2 linked regions of the Granulosicoccus antarcticus IMCC3135 genome follow. The protein of the gene in region 1 interacts with the protein of each later gene in a pairwise test. Links are inferred from orthologs where the notes say so. Each region holds a gene or a part of one and is shown in the gene's direction. Other genes may lie near its edges.

Region 1 (4,273 bases):
TGATCCGATTACGTTGAGACGGGCAGATGGCGCCATGTTCAGTGCAGAAATATCTGCCAATCCGGTGCTTCAGAAAACCGAGGTGACCGGTGCTGTGGTCATGATCAAGAATGTCACGGAGCAAGAAGCTCAGTCGCAACTTCTGACCCGTGCTCTGGAGCAAGCTGATCAGGCAAGTCGTGCCAAGAGTGATTTTCTTGCCAATATGAGTCACGAGATACGAACGCCTTTGACAGCGGTCATGGGGTTTACTGACCTGATGTCGATGTCTCTGGAGGATAAAGAGCAGATTGAAAATGCCAGTGCGATAAAACACAATGCCTTGCATCTACTGGATCTGGTTAACGATATTCTGGACCTGTCCAAGCTGGAATCTGCACTATTGAAGATCGACTCGGAACTGGTTTCTCTACCGGCACTGGTGGCCGGTTTGAGATCAATGCATCAGATGCGCGCGGATCAAAAAGATCTCAGTTTCAGCTTTAAGTGCCTGTCTCCCGTTCCACATAAAATACAGACAGATCCTGTCCGGCTTCGACAAGTGCTCGTGAATTTGATCAGTAATGCGCTGAAGTTTACGATGCAAGGATCGGTAGCCGTTGAGTTTGAATCCAGGAACAGTATGCTGATTATCTCAGTCCGCGATACCGGGCCGGGAATTGCCGCTGACCAGCTCAGCGAGATGTTTCTACCATTCAGGCAGGGGTCGCTGGGGGCGAGTCATGGCGGGACAGGCTTGGGTCTGAGTATCAGCAAACACTTGATGGAGCTGCTGGGTGGCGAGCTGATGGTTGAAAGCCAGCTAGGCGAGGGCAGTGTCTTTACGGTCCGAATTCCGCTCGCAGATGAGGCTGATCGACGGCTGATTTCCGAGTTTGTGCAAGTGTCTGACGATCGATTGTTAGATCGCGATAATCCACCGACATCTCTGCGCGGCCATATCCTGGTGGCAGAGGATAATCTGGATGTGCAACGAGTGATCAGACAATTGCTGAGTAAGGCGGGAGCTACAGTGACCTGTGTGTCTGACGGTGTCAGGGCTTTGGAGGCGCTGCGCCAGGCACCTGATGCTTTTGACCTTGTGTTGCTGGACATTCGAATGCCCCGGTTAGGTGGCGAGGAGGTGGTCAGGCAGCTGCAGGACTGGGGTTTCTCCAAACCGGTGGTTGCAATAACCGCTCACGCGATGGCAGGTGATCATGATCGATACAGGGAAATCGGATTTGTCGATTCATTGTCAAAACCGATAGACACACGCCTGTTACTGGCACGACTGGCTGCACTGATGGATCAGGATAGTGAGCCACAGCTCGCACCACAGCTCGCACCACAGCTTGATGTGTTGCTTGTCGAAGATCACGATCAGAGCCGTCAGGTCTTGGTCAAATTGCTGACAAGGCTTGGTTGCAAAGTCAAAGGGGCAGCTAATGGAGCTGAGGCCTTGATGCTTCTACGTCAATGCAAGCCACGCTTGTGTTTACTGGATATGGGCTTGCCTGATATGAATGGGCTTGATGTGATTGCAGCAATGAGTAAGGAGGAGGAAAATCTGCCTGTGACATTTGTAGCCATGACCGGCAGTATCAGTCAGAGTGATCGTGAAGCCTACAGAGATGCCGGTATTGAGCAGGTGCTGGCAAAGCCTGTTGACATCGCTCAGATAAAATCCTTGCTGCAGACATCGCTGTGATTTTTTGAAAATCAGTGACTGCTAACAAAAGTCTCAGTTCGCGATATCCACATCTCCAGACAGACACCGGGCAGAGGTCATGCTCGACACTCCGATGGTCGCTGAACATGATAATCTTGTGTAATGAACCAGGAACAATACAAGGCTGATCTGGCCCGTTTTATCCATGAAGGCGTGCGTGATATAGCCGATGAGACATCCATGCAGTTACTGGGTGAAAAGCTGGCGAGCTGCGTACCGAAGGGGGCGTTATGGACGCTTTCGGGGGAGCTTGGGGCAGGCAAGAGCGTGCTGGTACGCTCTGTCATTCATGCTCTGGGTTACAAAGGGAGGGTCAAGAGCCCGACCTATACCTTGATTGAAACCTATGATGTCAGTGCTCAGCTGGGTAGTGCTATCAACAACATTGCGCATCTTGATCTGTACCGGCTACAGGATCCTGCAGAGCTGGACTACCTGGGTTTTGACGATCTCATTCGCGAGCATGATCTGGTCATGATCGAATGGCCTGAGCAGGGTGGAGATCGGCTTCCCCGTGCTGATCTTCATATCTCTATCACCTATGGGGTCGAGGATCGGCGGCAGGTCGTCTTCAGTATCCCCTGAGAGGCGATATCTGATGCTGGATTACCCGTTGCTCAAGACCATTCAACACGCCAACGATACTCTCTATTTATCGTGTCAGTTGCACTGAGTAAATCCCCAGTCGGGATAATGGGGTATTGGGCGGCTAACGGGTTCTTCTGAAGCTTGGGTGCAGTACACTGATCAACAGCTTCTGAAATACCGAGATCAATCATGTCACTAGCAGGAAAAACGCTGTTCATGTCCGGCGGTAGTCGCGGGATCGGATTTGCCATCGCCAAGGCTGCTGTTGAACAAGGTGCGAACGTGGCCATCGCCGCCAAAACTGCCGAACCACACCCGAAATTACCGGGTACCGTGTTTACGGCTGCAGATGAGCTCAATGAGGTGGGTCCGGGCAAGGCGATCGGCCTGGTCTGTGATATCCGGCATGAAGAACAGATTGAGGCGGCCATTGCGGCAACAGTTGCGGCTTTCGGCGGCATCGATATTTGTATCAACAACGCCAGTGCAATCTCTCTGACGGATACGCCCAGTACGTCCATGAAACGTTATGACCTGATGAACGAGGTTAATACGCGCGGAACCTATATGGTCTCGAAGCTGGTATTACCCTATCTGCAGGCATCGTCACATGCACATATTCTCAATCTGTCACCGCCTCTGGATCTCAATCCGAAGTGGTTCAAGGGGCATGTTGCCTACACGATTGCCAAATACGGCATGTCATTGTGTGTACTTGGCATGGCAGAGGAATTTCGGGAGCAGGGAATCGGTGTTAATGCCCTGTGGCCGATAACAGCCGTAGATACGGCTGCTGTGCGCAATGTCATCGGCGATGACCGGATGGCATTGATGTGCAGGAAGCCAGAGATAATGGCAGATGCTGCGCTGGCCATATTGAATCGAGACCCTGGACAGTGCACGGGTAACTTCTTCATCGATGAGGAAGTTCTGATCGAGGAAGGTGTAACGGATTTTTCCGTGTATCAGAACGAAGGTGCAACCCGGCTCATTGCCGATTTTTTCGTGCCAGATGAGGTTTTTGAACGATCTCCGACCCAGTTGGTACACGGTATGGGATAGAACGCCGTTACTGCGGCGCTTGTCACTGGACTTTCGCCGCACCTCTTCTATGCTTATGTCGGCAGAGCTGTCCCCGTTCGCCTTTTGTTTTCTTGAGGCGTTTCGGTGGCGGCTCGAAACTCCATTCATGTGAGGGTGTGATGCTGACAATCAGAGCGGCCAGAAATATCAGGCAGTGGGTGCGACAGGCTGTTTGTCCATTGATACTGTTGGTGGCTGGCGTGCTTGGCGGTTTTTCAGGCTCATTGCAGGCCGCCGTCAAACTCAATGGTTTCAATCTGGTGCAGCAAGAGAATGTCATGCTGCATTTTGACCTGGATTCAGCTAACGCGACTGCCGACGTATTTTCTCTGAGCAATCCCAACCGGCTGGTTGTGGATCTGCCGGAGGCGACGCTGGCGACGCCTATGCCGACAACAACCTTTTCAGAGGGAATTGTCAGTCGTGTACGCTATGCCCAGCATGGCAGTGACTATCTCAGGGTCGTACTGGACCTGCGAGGCGCAGTGAATCCCACTTATGAGCTGATTCCACGCCAGGGCGGGAAACGCCTACTGATCAATCTGGGTGTGAAGGGCACCCCGCAACTGGGTGTCAAGGATATCCCCGAGATTACCGGTCCGGTCGAGAACGTCATTGAGCAGCCAGCGTTGCGTAATGCTGTCGTGGCGATCGATGCCGGACACGGTGGTCGGGATCCGGGGGCTGTCGGCCAGAAGAAAACACTGGAAAAGGATATTACTCTGGCGGTGGCTCAGAAACTCTACAAACGGCTGGAAGCTCGCCCCGGAGTTACGCCGATACTGATTAGAGATAGCGACGTCTATATCGAACTGCGTGAGCGCATGAATATCGCACGCAACAATGATGCGGACCTATTTGTATCAATTCATGCAGATGCCATCAATCACA
Region 2 (4,100 bases), 3.0 Mb from region 1 along the record:
CAGAGAAGTGGTCTCCTGGCTCAAGTGTGAGTACATGCAGGAGCATGTCGGTAGTGAATTTCCAGGCGTGATTTCAGCTGTGACATCGTTCGGATTGTTTGTCGAGCTGACCGGTATTCACGTTGAAGGATTGGTACACATCACTAATCTGTCGCGTGATTATTATCGTTTCGATCAGGCCGCACAGGCTTTGATCGGCGAGCGTACCGGTCGGAAATACCGTCTCGGTGAGTCCATTGTTGTTCGCGTAGCTGCCGTCAATCTGGAAGATCGCAAGATCGATTTCAATGAAGTTGAAAGTGATAGCTCGCGTGCGAAATCCAGAAAAGCGCGCGCACCGGAATATGTGAAGCCGGTGATCGAGCAGGAGAGCGCTGCTCCTCAGCAAAACGGGCAGAATCAGGATGTCGTCAAATCTGCTGAGCAGCGACGTCAGGACAAACGTCGACGCAAGCAGAAGCAACGAGATAGAAAGCGGGCGGCAGCGCGAGCTGCAAGGAAAGCCGCAGCAGCTTCTGGAGCGACAGCCTCACAGCAAGCAGCACCGGTTGTTGAGGCGCAACTCGCTGCGGAGCATTCCAGCAAGAGAGCGTCTAAGAGGCGCAGAAATGGCAAGCCAGCGACACAGAATGTAGCTCATGCAGATGATGCAAATCGAAATGCTACTGCGGCGCCGGTGGCTTCTGAGCCAACCGTTGTCAAGGTCGATGACCATGCTGCAAACGTTGGTGCTGCTGCCCACAAGCAGCCTGTGACGGCGAAGAAGGTGGCACGCAAGAAAGTTGCGAACAAGGCTTCGTCTGTGCCGGTGATAACGAGCCAGCGGGATACCGACAAGAAGGGTGATCATTCGGACGCAGTGAAGAAGGTTGCGAGCGGCAAAGCCTTGCGCAACAAGACTGTTGCAAGGGATGTGGTTGCTCAGGAGCCGGTTGTCAGCAAGGTTGCCGCGAAGAAAAAGGCCATCGTTCGCAAGAAGGCGTCGGTAAGCCAGCCAGCGGTTGGCAAGGTTGTCGCCAAAAAGGCTGTAGCCAAGAAAGCAGTTGCCAAGAAAGCGGCAACCATAGCGTCCACTTCAAGCAAGACTGCTGTCAAGCCGGCGTTGGCTAAGAAAGCAATTGCCAAAAAGGCGGTGAGCAAGAAGGCAATAGTGAAGAAAGCGGTAGCCAAGAAAGCTGTTGCCGAGAAAGCGGTAGCAAAGAAAGCTGTTGCGAAAAAAGCGGTAGTCAGCAAGGTTGTCGCTAAAAAGGCATCTGCAAAAGTGAGCGCCAAAAAGGTAGCTGCTACTCGGGTAGTGGCCCCAAAAGCGGCCGTTGGCAAAGCGGTGGCGAAAAAAGTGGCGGCCAAAAAGACGGCTACCAAGGTTGTGAGTAAAAAGATCGCAGCGGCAGTACCAGCAGTGACTCGTCCGGCGGCAGGCAAGGTTGCAGCGAAAAAAACAGGCAGCAACAAGATAAGCAGTAAAAAGGCAATCGGTAAAAAAGTAAGCAGTAAGAAGATCGCCGCCAGCAAGCCAGTTGCAAAGAAAGCCGTTGCAAAGAAAGCCGTTGCAAAGAAGGCCGTTGCAAAGAAGGCCGTCGCCAGCAAGCCAGTAGCAAAGAAAGCAATTGCAAAGAAAGCTGTGGCCTCCAAGTCCATATCCAAAAAATCGGTAGGCAAGAAAGCGATCGCTAAAAAGATTGCAGTGACGAAGGTAACCGCCAAAAAAATCGCTGTATCAAAAGTGACAGCCAGGAAAGTCACGGCCAAGAAAGCAGCTGTGTCGAAAGTCGCCGCGAAAAAACGCTCGGGTAAGAAGCCCGGTTCTTCGAGCTGATTTCCATGAATCGCTCATATGTAGGTGGCTTGCATAGTGTCAAGGCTGCGTTGAAGAGCTCGGCCAGTGAGATCGAGTGTCTGTATGTGCAGAAGGATCGGCGCGATACACGGCTTCGGGATCTGCAAGCTCTGGCAAGTAAGCACGCCATAGAAACGCGGGAAGTCAATCGATCCATGCTCAATGAGCTGGTTTCAGATGTGCAGCATCAGGGGGTAGTTGCTCTGTTGCGGACTACCTCCAGCGGCGTCAGGGAGGATCTGCAGGCGTTTGTCCAGCAGCTCCTGGCTGGGCCGCGAACAGAAAATCTGCTGATTCTGGTGCTTGATGAGGTTCAGGATCCACATAACCTGGGCGCTTGCCTGCGTAGTGCTGATGCGGCAGGTGTGGATGCGGTGGTTGTTCCTGCCGATAACAGTGTCGGTCTGACTCCAGTGGTGCGCAAAGTAGCCTCCGGAGCTGCTGAAACGGTGCCTTTGTTTCAGGTTACAAACTTGCAGCGTGCTCTAGGCGAGCTGCAGGATGCTGGAATTTGGGTTTACGGGGCGGCGGGCGAGGCCAGTGAAAGTCTGTTTGAGCTCGATCTGACCGGGCATGTCGCTCTTGTCATGGGCGCAGAGGGCCGTGGAATGCGGCGTCTGACGCGTGAACGTTGTGACCAGCTTTACAAATTACCGATGAAAGGGGCGGTTAGCAGTCTGAATGTGTCAGTGGCCGCCGGAATCAGTCTGTTTGAGGTTGTGAGACAAAGAGATTGAAGTTTTGCCGGTGATTGTCGAAACTAAAAAATAAAGTTATACTCGAAAGGCTTTGTCAATCGGCAAGGCCAACTTCCTCGTCCAGACTTTCGCAACACTGCGTATCGTCGGGCGTAATCCCATAGGGAGCAATAATGCGTCATTACGAAATAGTGTTTCTGGTCCATCCTGACCAGAGTGAGCAGGTGCCTGCGATGATCGAAAGATATCGTGGCATCATTGAAGCTCAAGACGGTGTTATTCACCGTCAGGAAGATTGGGGCCGTCGGCAGCTTGCCTACCCAATCAACAAGATCTACAAAGCCCACTACACACTGTTGAATATCGAGTGTGGTCAGCAGGCTCTTGACGAACTCACCAGCGCGTTCAAATTTAATGACGCAGTTATTCGTCATATGGTTCTTCTGCAAGATAATGCAGTTGTTGAAGCGTCGCATCTGATCAAGAAAGATGAGTCACGTGGTGATGAAGAGCGTCGTACCCGCACGGGTGATGATGATTCAAGCTCTGATGCTGAACCAGCAGCAGCACCCGCAGCGCCCGCAGCAGCCGCTGACTGATTTAGCCAGGAGAATTTAAATGTCACGTTATTTCCGTCGTCGTAAATATTGCCGTTTCACTGCCGAAGGCATCACTGAAATCGATTACAAAGACCTTGAACTGCTCAAGGGTTTTGTCACTGAAACTGGAAAGATTGTACCTAGCCGTATTACAGGTACTAAAGCTCGTTACCAGCGTCAATTGGCAACTGCCATCAAGCGGGCACGTTACGTTGCCTTGCTGCCTTACACTGACCAACACTGAGTAGGTTTTTTGTTGCCGGATTAAGGCTAGGTAAATTCATTTCTGACAGTTCTCCCATTCCAGGGTGAGCTGTCGATATTTCTCAAGAACTGAATCTGGCCCGTCTGGGGCAAATTTGATAGAACGTTGCGATAGGGGTTCGAGCAGTTGATAGGTCTAGCGAAAATTGCTGATCGTGGCCCTTTTATCGCTACGGGACTGGCTGCTGCATTATTGTTATCTGCACTGTGGTTACCTGTCCTTATGGGGGCTGGTCTCTCATTAGGTCTTTTGGTGCTCAGCAGTCTTGTGACTATGATCTGTCTGGTTGCCAGTGCTGCAGTGCTAGCCTTTGTTGTTTTAAGACGAGGTGAAAGCGCGGTGTTGCAGGTAGCAGGCGGGTGTCTGGTTCTATTGATTGTGGTGTCCATGGTGCTGAATCAATCAACGAATCTGATACCACTGGTACCCACTCTTCTCTGGTTGCCGGCGATATTGGCAACAATATTGGCAGCGATGGTGCTGGCTAGAAATGCCGGATTGGATAAGGCAATTCTGTCAATTGGCCTGTGTTGTGTCTTCGTTGTCGTTGGATTGACGATGATAACCGGCGACAGTGCTGAATTCTGGAAGTCTCAGTACGGTAGCTCAGGCGCCGCTGCCTTGGAGCAGGGCGAATCATCCAAGGTGCTGGGTGCTGTCGTCATGGAGCAGGGCGAATCATCCGCAGCGCTGAGTGCCGA

Evidence for each region.
Region 2: the proteins of tsaE (region 1) and rlmB interact in binary tests that used the Escherichia coli proteins (3 or more experiments, as listed by UniProt). The link is inferred for Granulosicoccus antarcticus IMCC3135 from one-to-one orthologs.

The regions. Positions count from the first base shown.
Region 1 is NZ_CP018632.1:2,666,473-2,670,745, forward strand. The notes cover bases 593-3,554. They hold tsaE (tRNA (adenosine(37)-N6)-threonylcarbamoyltransferase complex ATPase subunit type 1 TsaE), read left to right. Parts: upstream 593-1,813; coding sequence 1,814-2,296; downstream 2,297-3,554. Other genes in these bases: IMCC3135_RS11595 (chemotaxis protein CheB), read left to right, coding at 593-1,690; IMCC3135_RS11605 (SDR family oxidoreductase), read left to right, coding at 2,489-3,361; IMCC3135_RS11610 (N-acetylmuramoyl-L-alanine amidase), read left to right, coding at 3,502-3,554. Also shown: more of IMCC3135_RS11595, read left to right, coding at 1-592; more of IMCC3135_RS11610, read left to right, coding at 3,555-4,273. UniProt on the Escherichia coli protein: Required for the formation of a threonylcarbamoyl group on adenosine at position 37 (t(6)A37) in tRNAs that read codons beginning with adenine.
Region 2 is NZ_CP018632.1:5,694,376-5,698,475, reverse strand. Bases 909-3,697 are described here. They hold rlmB (23S rRNA (guanosine(2251)-2'-O)-methyltransferase RlmB), read left to right. Parts: upstream 909-1,821; coding sequence 1,822-2,574; downstream 2,575-3,697. Other genes in these bases: IMCC3135_RS24725 (hypothetical protein), read left to right, coding at 3,667-3,697; rpsR (30S ribosomal protein S18), read left to right, coding at 3,154-3,378; rpsF (30S ribosomal protein S6), read left to right, coding at 2,709-3,134; rnr (ribonuclease R), read left to right, coding at 909-1,816. In the rest of the region: more of rnr, read left to right, coding at 1-908; more of IMCC3135_RS24725, read left to right, coding at 3,698-4,100. UniProt on the Escherichia coli protein: Specifically methylates the ribose of guanosine 2251 in 23S rRNA.